Regions from separate parts of the Bacillus sp. JJ1533 genome, predicted to be linked through region 1. Evidence: riboswitches for the same ligand, from Rfam matches in the RefSeq annotation. Region 1 holds a riboswitch; each other region holds the start of a gene.
The links. Region 1 has a riboswitch for thiamine pyrophosphate ahead of V7138_RS06885 (thiamine phosphate synthase). Riboswitches for the same ligand answer to the same signal wherever they lie in the genome.
Positions count from the first base shown of each region.

Region 2: it holds a riboswitch for thiamine pyrophosphate, as region 1 does, so the genes downstream of both, thiT (energy-coupled thiamine transporter ThiT) here and V7138_RS06885 (thiamine phosphate synthase) in region 1, are expected to answer to the same signal.
Region 3: it holds a riboswitch for thiamine pyrophosphate, as region 1 does, so the genes downstream of both, V7138_RS17210 (3-oxoacyl-ACP reductase) here and V7138_RS06885 (thiamine phosphate synthase) in region 1, are expected to answer to the same signal.

Region 1 is NZ_JBALOV010000013.1:65,003-70,213, reverse strand. Features, by position in the region: gene V7138_RS06905 (hypothetical protein) at 1-98, shown strand, start outside; gene V7138_RS06900 (thiazole synthase) at 192-965, opposite strand; gene thiS (sulfur carrier protein ThiS) at 962-1,165, opposite strand; gene thiO (glycine oxidase ThiO) at 1,179-2,291, opposite strand; gene V7138_RS06885 (thiamine phosphate synthase) at 2,281-2,883, opposite strand; TPP riboswitch at 3,002-3,111, opposite strand; gene V7138_RS06880 (DUF4145 domain-containing protein) at 3,390-4,496, shown strand; gene V7138_RS06875 (ATP-binding protein) at 4,895-5,211, shown strand, end outside.
Region 2 is NZ_JBALOV010000031.1:27,503-32,713, forward strand. Features, by position in the region: gene rpsF (30S ribosomal protein S6) at 1-283, shown strand, start outside; gene ssb (single-stranded DNA-binding protein) at 338-892, shown strand; gene rpsR (30S ribosomal protein S18) at 939-1,178, shown strand; gene thiT (energy-coupled thiamine transporter ThiT) at 1,268-1,837, opposite strand; TPP riboswitch at 1,912-2,013, opposite strand; gene V7138_RS16255 (YybS family protein) at 2,218-3,147, shown strand; gene V7138_RS16260 (DHH family phosphoesterase) at 3,174-5,147, shown strand; gene rplI (50S ribosomal protein L9) at 5,144-5,211, shown strand, end outside.
Region 3 is NZ_JBALOV010000032.1:95,725-100,935, reverse strand. Features, by position in the region: gene V7138_RS17220 (Na+/H+ antiporter NhaC family protein) at 1-1,023, shown strand, start outside; gene thiW (energy coupling factor transporter S component ThiW) at 1,063-1,566, opposite strand; gene V7138_RS17210 (3-oxoacyl-ACP reductase) at 1,588-2,349, opposite strand; TPP riboswitch at 2,439-2,545, opposite strand; gene V7138_RS17205 (hypothetical protein) at 2,716-2,847, opposite strand; gene V7138_RS17200 (hypothetical protein) at 3,012-3,146, shown strand; gene V7138_RS17195 (RlpA-like double-psi beta-barrel domain-containing protein) at 3,202-3,636, opposite strand; gene V7138_RS17190 (RrF2 family transcriptional regulator) at 3,757-4,203, opposite strand; gene hmpA (NO-inducible flavohemoprotein) at 4,375-5,211, shown strand, end outside.

The DNA of each region.
Region 1 (5,211 bases):
TTGGTACCGGCTTAATAGGAGGTCCAGGTGCAGGTACTACAGGCACCGGATTTGATGGCTGTGGAAACGGGACCGGTATAGGATCCGGAAATCGATAAAACTTACACAAAAAAAGATTGAGACTTCAACCAATCCCTACTAGGTACTGGCTTGGAGTCTCTTTTAATAATTGAAAATTTTTTCCGATATTCTTATGAGCCAACCAAGCCTGTCATCGGACTACTCGCGACTGCATAGTCTTTTTCTTCAATTCGACCTGCTTCATAGCCTAACCGTCCTGCTTCCAAGGCAAGCTTTACAGCGCGTGCCATTTTTACAGGATCTTTTGCACCTGAAACAGCTGAATTTAATAATACTCCTTCTGCACCAAGTTCCATTGCATAGGCAACATCCTTTGGAGAACCGATTCCTGCATCAATGATGACCGGAACCTGAGATTGTTCGATAATAAATTTTAAGTTCAACGGATTAATAATTCCTTTACCCGAACCAATTGGACTTGCACCTGGCATAATCGCATGAACACCTAGGTCCTCCAACCGTTTGGCTAATACTACATCATCTGACGTATACGGTAGCACAATAAACCCTTCATCGAGAAGCATTTCTGACGCCCTTAATGTTTCAATTGGATCTGGTAAAAGCGATCGGTCATCCCCAATTACCTCAACCTTAATCATGTCACATAAACCAGAAGCCTTCGCTAGTTTCGCAATTCGAACAGCCTCTTCGGCCGTTTTCGCTCCTGCTGTATTTGGTAGTAGTGTATATTTTGTTAAGTCCAATTGCTCTAAAAAATTGGGCTGACTTTCTTCAAAAATATTCATTCTTCTTACAGCAAACGTTAAAATTTCTGCGTCTGATACCTCCACAGCTTGCTTTTGAATTTCAAAAGACGGGTATTTTCCAGTTCCTAATAAAAGTCTAGAATTAAAAGTACGATTTGCAATTGTTAACATGATTATCCTCCTCCTACAAATTGAACGATTTCGATGACATCCCCATTTTTGAGTTTCATTGTTTTATAGTCATCTTTTTGAATAATATCTTCATTGATCTCTACAATCACAATCCGGTTTTCCAACTTATAATGTGCCAAAAGCTTACCCACTGAACTTACTTCTTCAGGGAGTTCTACAAACTCTCCGTTAAGCCTAATCCTCATTTATATCACCTCCCTAAATCATGGCTGTTTGCCTTCGATCAAGACGAAAGGCATCAATCCATTCTTGTTTTACCCGATTATTTAATACAAGATCTCGGATCATTTTCCCGGTTGCTGGTGCAAGTAGAATCCCATTCCGGAAGTGGCCACAAGCTATAAAAATGCGTTCCTCCTTAGGATGTCTGCCGATAAATGGATGCCCATCAAAGGTGGTAGGTCTTAAGCCTGCAGTAAATCCGTCAATCTTCCAGTTTATAGAAGAGGGGAGCATCTCTTTTGCTTTATCAATTAAAAATTGAACACTTTGTAGGCTAATTGAATCATTCCAGTCATCCTGAACCATCGTTGCACCAATGACAAGCTTGCCTTTATTTCTTGGCACGATGTAAGATTTATCGTAAAACAACGTGTGCTGTAACATCTGATTGTGATGTTGAATGATTAAACTTTCTCCTTTAACAGGTGATAACTGTTCAGATATTCCAAGGTTCTTAAATAGTTTGTTGCTATAAACCCCTGTAGCTATAACGATATGCTTAGCTTCAACATTGCCTTTTTCTGTTTTAACGATGTAGTTGCTATCCTTTTTGTCGATTTCATATACATAACAATTTTCAACAATAGAAGCACCATGTATCTGAGCGGCTTTTGCAAAAGCCTCACAAGTACTGGTAGGAATTACACTCACATCATCTTGGATATAAGCAGCACCTAGTACATCATCGTTAATCTCAGGCTCCATCCTTTTAACTTCATGTCGGTTCAACCATTTGACTGTCGGCAGCTTAAGAAGCGAATCGAGATTTTGCTTGTCTTCATTAGTGAAAGCTAGCTTTAGTATCCCTCCCGTCCTATACCCAATATCAACACCACTTGTTTCATATAGTTCATCCTTTAAACGGGTGTATTCCAGTTGGCTTGATCTTGCAAAAGGGAAGAAGAGGGAGTAATCACCATCACTTTCTGAATGTGCACCGAGCATGCCAGCAGCCGCTTTCGTTGTTTTCATTCCTATTTGTCCCTCTTCAAACAATGCCACCTCTACATGTGCCTTTGCTAAGAAATAGGCAATAGAAGAACCAATAATCCCACCACCAATAACAACTACTTCATAATTATTCTTCATGTTGAATCGCCTCATTTAGTTTTTTGGTTATCAAAAGGGGATTATCAGCGTTAAAAATACTGGACATGAGTGCTATCCCATCTGCCTCAACAAGTTTGATAGATTGAATGTTTTCTAGCGTTATGCCACCAATTGCATAGACAGGGATTTTCATTTCTTCTTTCATATGTAGAATGGGTTCAATCCCATTTGGAGGCAATCCCTGCTTGCTACTTGTTTCAAAGCAGTGACCATAGAGGACATAATCTGCTCCATGTATTTCAGCTTCTGTTGCTTTTTCAAATGAATGAACACTGCAGCCAACCCGTATATGAGGGTACCGTTGTTTAATCATTTGTATAGGAAGTCCATGCTCAGGTAAGTGAACAGTAGGAATGCCCATACATAATGCAACATCTAAGCGGTCATTTATTATGATTTTTTCTTTTTCCACACCATTAATGAGTAAAGACTCGATTAATGTTAGAAGTTCTCTGACTGACTTTGTTTTTTCTCTAATTTGTACAAAATCAATCACATCTTTAATCGTGGTAATTTTTTCAGCTAGAGCTTCTACGGTGTGTTGATCATCTGTCACAGCGATTAATTTCATCTGATTCCTCCGTTTTCGTTCGTCTACTTGTAGCATTAAAAGGAATAGAACGGTAAAAGCACAACAAAAAACCACTCTCCAATGCAGGAAAGTGGTTTGTATTGTACATAAACAATCAAAATTGCCTTTACCACATTCCTACGCAGGTACAAGCCTGTTCAGGTAATGAGGGTTTCAAAGTAACTACTTTTTTCTCAGCTCTTATCAAGAGTTCCCCTAGTGAAAATACAAAATATTTAATTATATATTAAAATTAACACAATTAAGGTGAATTGAAAAGGGATATGAATCAAAGGTTGGGACAGAAGGACAGGTTTGTTGTCCCATTGTGGTACCCGGATTATCCTGGTTTTTGCCTCATACGCAAAAATTTCAAAACGTTTAAATGTGTAAAAACCATTGATTGTCCTCTTCATTTCATCTAAAATAAATATCTTAAAGACGGCCTGAGTCTATATAAAAAGATTCTGGCCTTCATTATGCGGTCGGGAAAGGAACACCATGTCATGAATTCATCTTCGTATTTTTATAGATTTTTAGAACCTATATCCAAGGAACTAGCCTTTTTAGCGAGAGAATTAGAAAATACCATCTTTTCGAGCCCACGTACGATGCTTACCCATTCAAGGGTACTTATTGAAAATATTCTTCAACAAGTAATGAAATATGAAAAAATGAAAGAAGATCCGCGTATAACATTAAAAGGGAGACTCACTATTTTAGATAATGAAGGAATTCTTACAACTGAAATAAGAGATGCTCTTCATCTAGTTCGTCAACTAGGTAATCAAGCCTCACATGACAAACGAAAGTTTCGTTTTTCTGAAGCCCTTTTATCATGGGAAGCCATATACAGGATTGTCAGATGGTTCGTCGAAGTGTACACCTTATTATCGATTGAGGTCCCGGAATACCAGGATCCAACACCTCCGAAGGAAGAACGTTATGACATTACCGAATTGGAGCTCCGTTTGAAATCACTAGAGGGTTTATTAGTTGCTTCTATGAAAAAGGGAACTACAAATCAAAAAGCACGCCATGAAGTTTCTGCTTCAACCGATGCTGAACCAGAAAAAATGGCAGAGCCAGGGTACACAACGATTCGTACAATTGAATATAAAGGGGACACACTTGAAGTTCCTTATTTTCTACGTGATGCTTTTTTATTACCACAACGGTTTGATAAATCGGAGACCTTTTTAATCAGATTAGGTGCGGAACAGCAGGCGCGAATCATGAGTGAATTACCTAGCAATCTCGAAAACCTTCATAAGCATGTGAAACGATTCAATGAAAATAATGACAAGCAATTGTTTGAAGAACTAAAAATCTTTATTGAAGAAGAAAAGATTCGTAGAAAAGTTACCCTTGAACGACCTGGTGACCTTTTTTTATTTTATAAGTCAGATTACATTATCCTAACAGATGCACTGAAAAAAATACCACTAACGAAGGACGAATTTACTGGAATTCCAAGTCTCATAGAACAATTAAATGAAGACGGAATCCATACTGTTGGACACCTTCCAAAAGAGTTGGTGATTCTTGGAAAATATAAAAATGTCGGAGTTGTGAATGTAGGGAGATTGTTTGGGCAGTTGAAGGGTAAGTAAACGTGTTTACTTACCTATGGTTTCTAAGGCACCCTTGCTAGGTGTCTTTTTTGTAGTGGCAATATCCTCAGGTGTTGATTATCCCCGAGAGCACTCTATTAAAATGAATAATCATCATTTCGCTTCAAAACAATATCCGTTCACAATTAAGTGTAAAATTTAATAAAAATTGAGTTTATGGCCGAAAAATTAGCAGGAAATTCTTGTTTTTTGACGAATTTATAGGAGCAATCCTTAGGAAGGCGAATTAACCCTCATAATAGTTCCATTTATTAACAATGGAATATTTATTCGACAAGAAAAGAGATGATTCTCTTAATATTCAATATCCATATAACATTTGGCCGTGTCGGATAGTTTCATATGATGATCTTCTAACAGTAAATAGGGGGAGTAAGGTGTTTACTTATATCGAAACATTATTATTAAATATGCTTTTTTTGGTAGTCTTTCTATTATTTATTCCCCATTTAATTGAAACAAATGTCAAAAATATATCTTGCAAACTAAAAAAGGTAATTCAATTAGTTTCGGTACTAATAGCAATGATAAGTTGTATGTTATTTCCGTTTCACATTGGTGATGAAATTATCATGGATTTGCGGACGATTGCGATTATCGTCGGTGGTGTGTACCTTGGAAGAAAAGCTGCTCTAACTTTAGTTACTATTTCTCTCATTATTCGTCTTTATTTAGGAGAACTTGGAAGCGGATT
Region 2 (5,211 bases), on a different contig from region 1:
AAAATACGAAATTATGTATATCATCCGTCCAAACATTGATGATGAAGCGAAGAAAGCTTTAGTTGAGCGTTTTAATGGCGTTTTAACTGACAATGGTGCGGAGATTACAAACGTAAAAGAATGGGGTAAGCGCCGTTTAGCTTATGAAATCAATGATTTCCGCGATGGTTATTACATGATTCTTAACGTTATGTCTAATGCTGAAGCTGTTAGCGAATTCGATCGTTTAGCAAAGATCAGTGAAGACATTATCCGTCATATCATTGTTAAAGAAGAAGAATAAGAATTGTTTAGAGTATAGACTCTGTTTTAATATCCTGTTAAGGAGATGGTTCTGATGATGAATCGTGTCGTTCTAGTAGGGAGACTTACAAAGGACCCAGAATTACGATATACCCCAAGTGGAGTTGCAGTTGCAACCTTCACACTTGCAGTGAATCGAGCATTTACGAATCAGTCAGGTGAACGTGAGGCTGACTTCATTAATTGCGTTGTTTGGCGCCGACCAGCTGAAAATGTTGCAAACTTCCTCAAAAAAGGAAGCTTAGCTGGCGTTGATGGTCGTATTCAAACAAGAAATTATGAAGGTCAGGATGGCAAACGCGTATATGTTACTGAGGTTGTAGCGGAAAGTGTTCAATTCCTTGAACCTAGAAATGCGAATGACCAACAGCGCAGCAGTGGAGGTAACTTTGGCGGAAACCAAGGCGGAGGCTATGGTGGAAATCAAGGTGGATATGGTGGCAACCAGGGTGGAAACCAAGGCGGATACTCTCCATTTGGACAGAGTCAGAACCCAAATCAAAACCAGGGACCTACAAGAGTAGATCAAGATCCATTTGCAAATGACGGACAACCTATTGATATTTCAGATGATGATCTTCCATTCTAACTTGTAAGTCATTCAATATAATATAATTTGGAAGGAGGAAAAACAAATGGCAGGCGGACGTAAAGGTGGACGTGCAAAACGTCGTAAAGTGTGTTACTTCACAGCTAATGGTATTACACACATCGATTACAAAGAAGTAGATTTACTTAAAAAATTCGTTTCTGAGCGTGGTAAAATCTTACCTCGTCGTGTAACAGGTACAAGCGCTAAATACCAACGTAAATTAACAGTTGCTATTAAACGTGCTCGTCAAATGGCATTATTACCATATGTATCTGGTGAGTAATAAATAAAAGCGATGATCGCCAATGCGGTCATCGCTTTTTTAGTTCTTATTGAAATTCTTAAGCACCATTTCTATGGTCCCTTTGAAACTTATATACTTTGTTTTAATACAAAAAAGCGTGGTGAAGCTAGTATTAATAAAGTCATGACTATGGAACAGAATATGAAAGCACCAAGCATAGTGATGATGTTCGCCGTTAAGGAGAACCATATGGCGTCAAATCCTGTAAGCTGTTCAGCAAAGAAGACAAATCCTGATACAAAATGCCAGAAATAACGAGCTAAGCTGCCGATAAAAATGGCTGAAATAATGAAGGCTAGTGATTTTCCTTTATTACCTTCATTTAAGCTTTTCTGAACACTGTTTTTAAATAATCCAGCAAACCCAATGAAAGAAAATGCTAAGAAATAGTCAATGGCCCCTTGAACTGGATGGATAATCCACGGATCAAAAATGACTTGTAAAAGTCCCCATAAGAATCCTGAAAGAAATCCAATTTTAAATCCCCATCTAAGAGCTACAATAAATACCGGAATCATTGCAAATGATATCGAGATTGATGGCCCGAATTTAATTGATGGTACAAACATATCCAGCGCTAGCGCCAATACCGCAAAAATCGCAGCTTCGATCATTGCCTGTAATCTTGTGTTTCTCATAAAAAAATCCCCCTTGAAGTATGTTGTAAATGAACGTACCCCAAGGGAGAACAACTTTAATAAAAGTAGTGGTTCTCAACATTTTTCCACATCCCTACGCTAGATTTAACTAACAGGTTCGAAGGGTCTGAACATTCATGTTCACTCTCAGCAAAATTGCTCCCCTTGTGGTTACGTTTCCTTATATAAATACTATCATAATCCAAAATAGGGAAAAGTAAAACAAAAAGATTCGGCACAGAGGGACTTTGATTGAAAGCGACACGTACGAAGTCACTAAATCCTGTGGAATTCCAAAAGTTGAAGACTTTCTAGTAAATCTTTAAAATAGAAGGTGATGAACAAATAGGTTCAGTTGCCATATAAGTTGAGGTGAAAAGGTGAAAAACGCAAAAATTATAACAGAAGGCGCAATGCTATTAGCCATATATAGTGTATTGTTACTCCTTACATTATATCTACCACTGCTTGGAGTAGTACTTTCATTCCTTTTGCCCATTCCGTTTATCCTGTTTACGGTGAAATATAAGGTTAAGCAGTCATTGCTATTTATTCTAATTGCTTTTTTATTATCGGGTTTATTAGGTTCTGTCTTTGGGGTTATACATACGATTATGTTTGGAATTACAGGAATCCTGTTAGGTGAACTAATTAACCGAGGAAGAAGCGGGATTGATCTATTTTTGGGGTCTTGTTTGTCATACTTGTTCTCAATCGTGCTTCTGTATGTAACAGCCATTTTGGTTTTGCAAATTGATGTCTTTGATATGATTCGTGAAAGCTCACGGGAATCTTTTGCAATGGCTGAGAGTATAATGAGGGCAACAGGAGGCGAAGTAAATACCGAGGTCGTAACGCAACTGGAAGACTCAATAGAGATGATGCAGTACATGATCCCAAGCATGTTTGTTTTACTTGCAATGCTTTTTGCTTTTGTAACGGTTGTCGCCATGAAACCGGTGCTTGTACGACTTCAGGTTAAAATGAATCCATTTCCGCCATTTCGTGAGATTTCGTTTCCTAAGAGCATCTTATGGTATTACTTACTGATTTTACTTTTTAGCTTTGTTGAAATGGAAAAAGGCACGTTTGGGTATACTGCCTTTTTAAATCTCTTTTTTGTTTTGCAGATGTTTATGGTGATTCAAGGTTTATCTTTTATTTATTATTTTTGTCATCAAAAAGGAATTACAAAGGCTGTGCCTATTGTACTGACGATTCTTTCACCATTTCTCCTTTATATTATTCGAATCTTAGGTATAATTGACTTAGGATTCCAACTGCGAAATCGAATTAGTGGAAAGAAGTAAATCAAAGCTTTAGGAGCTGAAATTACATGCCAGACTTTTACAACAGAAGGTTATTTCGCTATCCTATCTATGCATTGCTTGTGATTACAGGTATTTTTAGTGCAATTCTTACTTATTTTAAATGGATAATTGGGTTAGCATGTTTTTTGCTCCTTGGATTGATTGTGTATTTTTTATACAAAGCAAACTCACTTATGAAAAAAGAAATGGAGCATTATATCTCGACCCTTTCGTACCGTTTAAAAAAAGTTGGCGAAGAAGCTTTAATGGAAATGCCGATTGGGATCTTGCTTTATAATGATGAGTTTCAGGTGGAGTGGGCGAACGCCTATTTATCGAATTTTCTTGATGCTGATACTCTTGTAGGGAGATCTCTTTATGAGGTTGAAGAACTGATTGTTCCATTAATTCAACAAGAAGTCGAAAGTGACACAATTACGTTAAATGAGCAGAAATTTAAGGTCATTATAAAGAGAGAAGAACGCTTGCTTTATTTCTTTGATGTTACGGAACAAATGGAAATTGTGCAATTGTATGAAGCTGAGCGTACGGTATTAGGAATTATCTATTTAGATAATTATGATGAAGTAACCCAAGGGATGGATGATCAACGAAAGAGTTCGTTAAATAGCCAGGTTACATCGCTTCTTAACGAATGGGCGACCGAACATGGCGTATTTCTAAAAAGGACTTCATCCGAGCGATTTATCGCAGTGTTGAATGAAGAAATCTTGTCCAATCTTGAAAAGACAAAGTTTACAATATTGGATGATGTGAGGGAAAATACTGCGAAGGATAGTGTAGCATTAACCTTAAGCATTGGGATTGGAATTGGGGTTCCAACCCTACCAGAGTTGGGTGTTGCTGCACAATCGAGCTTGGACCTGGCATTGGGACGGGGGGGAGACCAAGTAGCGATAAAGCTACCGAATGGAAAGGTTAAGTTTTATGGCGGAAAAACAAACCCAATGGAAAAACGGACTAGAGTCCGCGCACGCGTGATTTCACATGCATTAAAGGAAATTGTTACAGACAGTGATAAAGTCATCATAATGGGTCATAAATACCCTGATATGGATGCGGTAGGCGCTGCTATTGGAATTTCAAAAGTGGCACAAATGAACCATAAAGAAGGGTACATTGTGTTAAACCCGAATGAAATTGATTCAGGTGTAGGTCGTCTACTAGAGGAAGTAAAGCAAAATACGGAACTTTGGTCGTATTTTATTACTCCGGAACAAGCGCTTGAAATCGCTACAAATGACACGCTGCTTGTTGTTGTGGACACTCATAAACCATCGCTCGTGATTGAGGAAAAACTTGTATCTAAAATTGATAAGGTTGTGGTCATTGATCATCACCGTCGTGGCGAGGAATTTATACAATCTCCATTACTTGTATATATGGAGCCATATGCATCTTCGACAGCTGAGTTGGTTACAGAGCTTCTCGAATATCAGCCAAAGCGGAAGAAAATCGATATGCTTGAGGCAACGGCTTTGCTTGCGGGAATTATTGTTGATACAAAGAGCTTTACGCTTCGGACAGGGTCAAGAACATTTGATGCGGCATCCTATTTACGAGCTCAAGGTGCAGACACTGTCCTTGTTCAGAAATTCCTTAAGGAAAATATGGAACATTTTAAAAAGCGCTCAAGGCTGATTGAGTCAGCGTTTATTTATAAAAATGGAATTGCGATTGCAAAAGGCAAAGAGAATGAGACTTTCGACCAAGTGATGATTGCACAAGCAGCAGATACATTGCTAACGATGAATGACGTAGTCGCATCATTCGTGATTTCCATCCGCCATGATTTAAGAGTGGGAATCAGTGCTCGTTCATTGGGAGAGGTTAATGTACAGTTGATTATGGAAGGTTTAGGTGGCGGAGGTCATCTGACAAACGCAGCAACACAGTTAGCTGATACAACAATAGAAGAAGCAGAAGAACAGCTACTTTTAGTGATAGATGAGTATTTAGAGGGAGGTACCAAGGAATGAAGGTTATTTTCTTAAAAGATGTAAAAGGTAAAGGAAAAAAGGGAGAAGTGAAGAACGTATCTGA
Region 3 (5,211 bases), on a different contig from region 1:
CTCATAAAAAAAATGAACCTATCCAAACAAAAGGTAGGTATGACCTTAGATATTTCAACCGAATCAGTCATCGTCCTTTTACCTGTAGCAACTGCGTTTGTTGGCTTTATGGTTTCACTTGTTGAAGGTGGTATTAAAGGACTTAATCTAGGTATGTCTGCTTATGAAGTTTTTCTGTTAAGCATCTTGTTTAATTTTTATGCAATTGTAATGCTGTTAATCGGAATCATACAAACATTTTGGCCATCTAAAACCAAAATGAATTCTGACAAAAATCATGGTGAAGAAGAACATGAACATGAATTTCATCGAATGGGTATAAAAAAAGAGCTTTCCCTTGTAAAAGCACAGCCCTGGAATTTAATTGTACCGGTATTCCTTTTACTAGGGTTGTCACTTTATCTCTTATGGCAGGATGGTAAATCACTCGGTGCTCAGACAGTTTTTGAAGCATTTTCGATGGCAGATGCAACTTTTGTGATGCTCTTAGCAGTGTTTATCACGCTCATTTTCACATTCGTCTTTTATATGGTTCGTAAAGAAAAATTGCATGAAATTATGTATCATTTTTACGACGGTGGCAATCAAATGATGCAGGCAATCAGTCTACTTATTCTGATATGGGCCTTGACCTTGTCAGCTGAGGAGCTTGGGTTCTCAGAATTTATTAGTTCAACCTTAGGTTCTTTTCTACCAGGCTTTCTAACGCCTGCGACAATTTTTCTAATCGGTTCAATTGTTGGTTATTTTATTGGTTCGTCGTGGGGAACCTGGGGGTTATTTATGCCACTTGGGATTGCGCTTGCATTATCAACTGGCGCCTCTATCCCCTTAACGGTGGGAGCAGTTTTCGCGAGTGGTGCATTTGGAGCGTTGACCTCCCCTCTTGGTGATACAACGATAACAACAGCATCAATCTTAGACTTGGACCTTGTAGACTATGCACAATATAAATTAAAGGTTTCAGCGATTGGCGGTGTTATTGCCATTGTACTATATGTCATAGGTGGTCTAATGATTTAAAAAAGACTAAACAAAAACTGTTTAGTCTTTTTCTGAATATTAGAAGTTACGTTCTTGATATGTTTTAAAGGCCGGGCTTTTTAATACGATACCAACGATAATAAATCCAAAGATGGAACCTGCAATCGAACTAAAGATAAACGATGGTACAAATCCAAAAAGGGCTGCATCCTGCCCAAGAATGAGTGTGGCGATTGGGTAACAAGCCATCGCACCCAATAGACCTGTTCCGATTATTTCACCAGTCATTGCCATTGAGGCTTTCTTTGTTTTTGAATATAAAAACGCCGCTAAAAACGCTCCGATCATACTTCCAGGAAAGGCAAATAAGGAGCCTGTACTAAGCATGTTCCGAAGTAAAGAAACTAAAAAAGCTTGAAGAACAGCATAAGTTGGTCCCAAGATTACTGCAGACAGTACATTAATAAAATGCTGCATTGGAAACACCTTTGTGAAACCAATGGGTATTGCAAACAGGTGGCTTGTTACGGTGCCAATCGCAACAAGCATTGCTGTTATTGTCATTTTCAATGTTTTACTCATTATGAAACCTCCCATGGTTGTTTAATCCATTACTAGGCCGCCATCAACAACTAGGTTCTGCCCTGTTACACCTTTACTCCAAGGAGAAGCAAAGAATAGAACAGCGTTCGCAACATCCTCTGGAGTTGTGACTTTTTGAAGTGGTGTAGAATCCTTGATTAATTGGAAAACCTCATCAGAAGTTGCGGAACTCGCATCTGTTGTTTGGAGCAATCCTCCTGACACCATGTTCACATTTATACCAAAGGCACCTAAATCTTTTGCCATGTTTCGTGTAAATCCTAGAAGTGCTGCTTTGCTTGTGTTGTAATCATGATAAGCAACAACAGGGTTTTGAAAGAGATTTGTACCAATCGTTATGATTCGACCAAATCCTAGCTCCTTCATGTCAGACATCGCTGCCTGGGTTGTATGTAAGGCTCCGCGGATTGCACCTTCAAGCTGTACGTGATAATCCTCCCATGAAATATCTGCTGCATTTTTTCTAGCGATTGGATCGAAACGAAAATTAATTAAGGCATTATTAACAACTGTTGTAATAGGTTGATCAAACTGCTTTTTCGCTCCAACAAATAGGTTATCTACCTGTTCACGTTTTGTGACATCTGCTTGAACCGCAATTGCATTTTCACCAATTTCCTCTTTTAAAGCATAGGCTTTTGCTTCACTATTGAAATAATTAATAACTACTTTCGCTCCTTGATTAGCGAACGCTTTTACAATCTCCTTCCCTAATCCACGAGCGCCTCCTGTGACAAGAATAACCTGATTCTGTAATTTCATTCTAGTAGCCTCCTAAAATAGTAAATAAGAAAAACGCAAAAAAGCCAAGTCCACATTAATGGACCTGGCATTGGTATCAAGAGAAAATGGAAGTTTCCACTCTACTTTCCTCCGCCGGTATTAGCCGGATCAGGTCCAAAGGGTTAAAAAACGTCCGTTTTTCTCTCAGCCCAATTGGGCACCCCTAGTAGTTTGCGAATATTCTTTCTTTAAGCATAGTATGTTCATGCCAAAAAGTAAAGGTATTTGATTGAGCCCTTTAAATGTATTTACTCCCCTTGTACTTCAGGTTCTATTTCTAGCAAAATAAAAAATACCATCTTTTCTATGTAAGAATACGTACGAAAAGATAGTATTTTAATTAGATTACTGCATCTTTATAGGAGTTACGACTGCAAATAAATTTTCTGTTGGATTGTTTAGATTGACTTTGATTACTTTGTACCCTTCTTTGTCCTTGTAGTCGTTGGTAACTGGTGTTTTAATCTCGTTGCTCATCTTTATACTTCCCTTCTAACAATTTCTCACACAATAAGTAGTATATGATGGGAATATAAAAATGTGCTTGCTAATATAAAAATTTATTAAAAGATTTTCTGTGTCTAAAACAATCTAAAAACAGCCATATTAGTAAAATAAGAAATGGGAAAGGATGGATATTTGTGAAGAAAGATGAACATCTGAAGAACCAGGTTCTTTATATTACAAATCCAGCTTATGATGCATTACATTCAGAAAATCTTCTTAAAGAAAATGATGAGGAAAATCATCGCGAGCTTATGGATCAAATGGAATAAGAAAAATAGCATGAAAAAAGGAGGACAATTTAGGGATTGTTCTCCTTTGAGTCTTTTAATCGATAGGCGTAATTTCTACATTTAATACCCCTACACTAGGTGATGCACCCAAGGCTTCAAATGCTTTTCGATGAAGATTGATTCGATTAGCAGGGAATTTCTTCACTTGGTCTACTACTGTTACAATGATGTCTTGATTCGGGACAAATGACACATTACGAATTCGTAATCGCTGACCACATTTAAATGGGCTGTTTTCGCTGACTGCTACGGTCATATTGTTATCATAGGACCATCCGATTTCACATTTTGTTGGTGTTCCGCCCCATGTCCAAGTTGCTTTTCCTAAAATCGTTTCAGGATTCCGATTCCAATCCCACCCATAGTATGGTACAGAGTACTGTTGGTAATAGTATTCGTCATACCAATTCCGTGGTTCTACGTATCCGTGACAATAAGGGCAATAAAAACCAGGCGTATGTCTTATCATCTCTCTCCTTCTCCTTTAAAACCAATTTTCTAATTACTTCGTCTACTTAAATGTATGTTAAACGACTAGTATTGGTTCCTATTGGAGAGTCAGACCGGAAAGGGAATGTTATTTCCCACATTACTTCTCTTCTTGCAAACGAAATAAATCAAGCAAATCTGTTTTATTAGTAACAAGATCCTCTAATGTATACCCATTCAATACATTTATGAAAGCCTGTAATGCTTCATACAAGGCATGTTTTAGTTTACAAGATGGCGAGATTGAGCAATAGCCCCCTCCTTCTTTAAAGCAATCAACGATATTAAAGTCCTCTTCTGTATTTGAAACGACTTCCCCAATATTAATATCCTTCGGATGCTTCGCAAGCCTAAAGCCACCATTACGCCCTCGAATTGTTTTGATATATTCTAGTTTTCCTAAATGATGAATGATTTTCATTAAATGATTTCTTGATATATTATATGCTTCTGCAATTTCTTGGATGGTGCATAATTCTTCTTCATTTTTCATTGCCAAATACATTAAAACACGTAACGAATAATCCGTATAATTTGTTAATTTCATTTAAAAACTCCTTATATTCATGAGTTCTCTCTAAGTATAGCACGAAAGTCCTGTCCTTACCTAAATGTGACAACTTTTCAAAAGATGTATTCTAAAGGTATCTTTTATTAGCACTGTCGTTATATTATAAACATGTATTTTAAATATTTGTTTTAGAAAGGACGTCTAATCATGCTAAATGAAAAAACAATTGATATCGTGAAAAGCACTGTTCCAGTTCTTGAAAAATACGGAAAAAATATTACAACTCATTTTTACAAACGTATGTTTAAAAACAACCCGGAATTATTAAATATTTTTAACCACGCTAACCAAAGACAAGGTCGTCAGCAAACCGCATTAGCAAACGCAGTCTACGCGGCTGCTGCTCATATTGATAATTTAGAAGCTATTCTTCCAGTCGTTAAACAAATTGCTCAAAAACACCGTGCATTAGGAATTCAACCAGAACATTATCCAATCGTTGGTGAGAATCTACTTGGTGCAATTAAAGAAGTGTTAGGCGATGCGGCAACGGATGATATCATCAATGCTTGGGCTGAAGCCTATGGTGTGATTGCAGATGCATTCATCGGTGTGGAAAAAGAAATGTATAAGGAAGCAAAAGAACAGCCTGGTGGTTGGGAAGGCTTCAGAAACTTTGTCGTTGACTGTAAAGTGAAAGAAAGTGAAGTTATTACTTCCTTCTATTTAAAACCTGAGGATGGAAAAGAAATTGCTTCTTATCCAGCTGGTCAATATTTAACTGTTAAAGTTCAGCCTCAAGGTGATGAATATACTCATATCCGTCACTATAGCCTTTCAGATGCACCTGGTAAAGACTATTACAGAATTAGTGTAAAGCGTGAAGAGCATGGTGTCGTTTCAAATTACTTACATCAAGAAATCAATGTAGGCGATGTGATTACTATTAGTGCTCCGGCTGGTGATTTCATTCTTGAATCGAAGGAAACTCCTGCTATTTTAATTAGTGGTGGTGTTGGATTAACGCCAATGGTTAGTATGCTA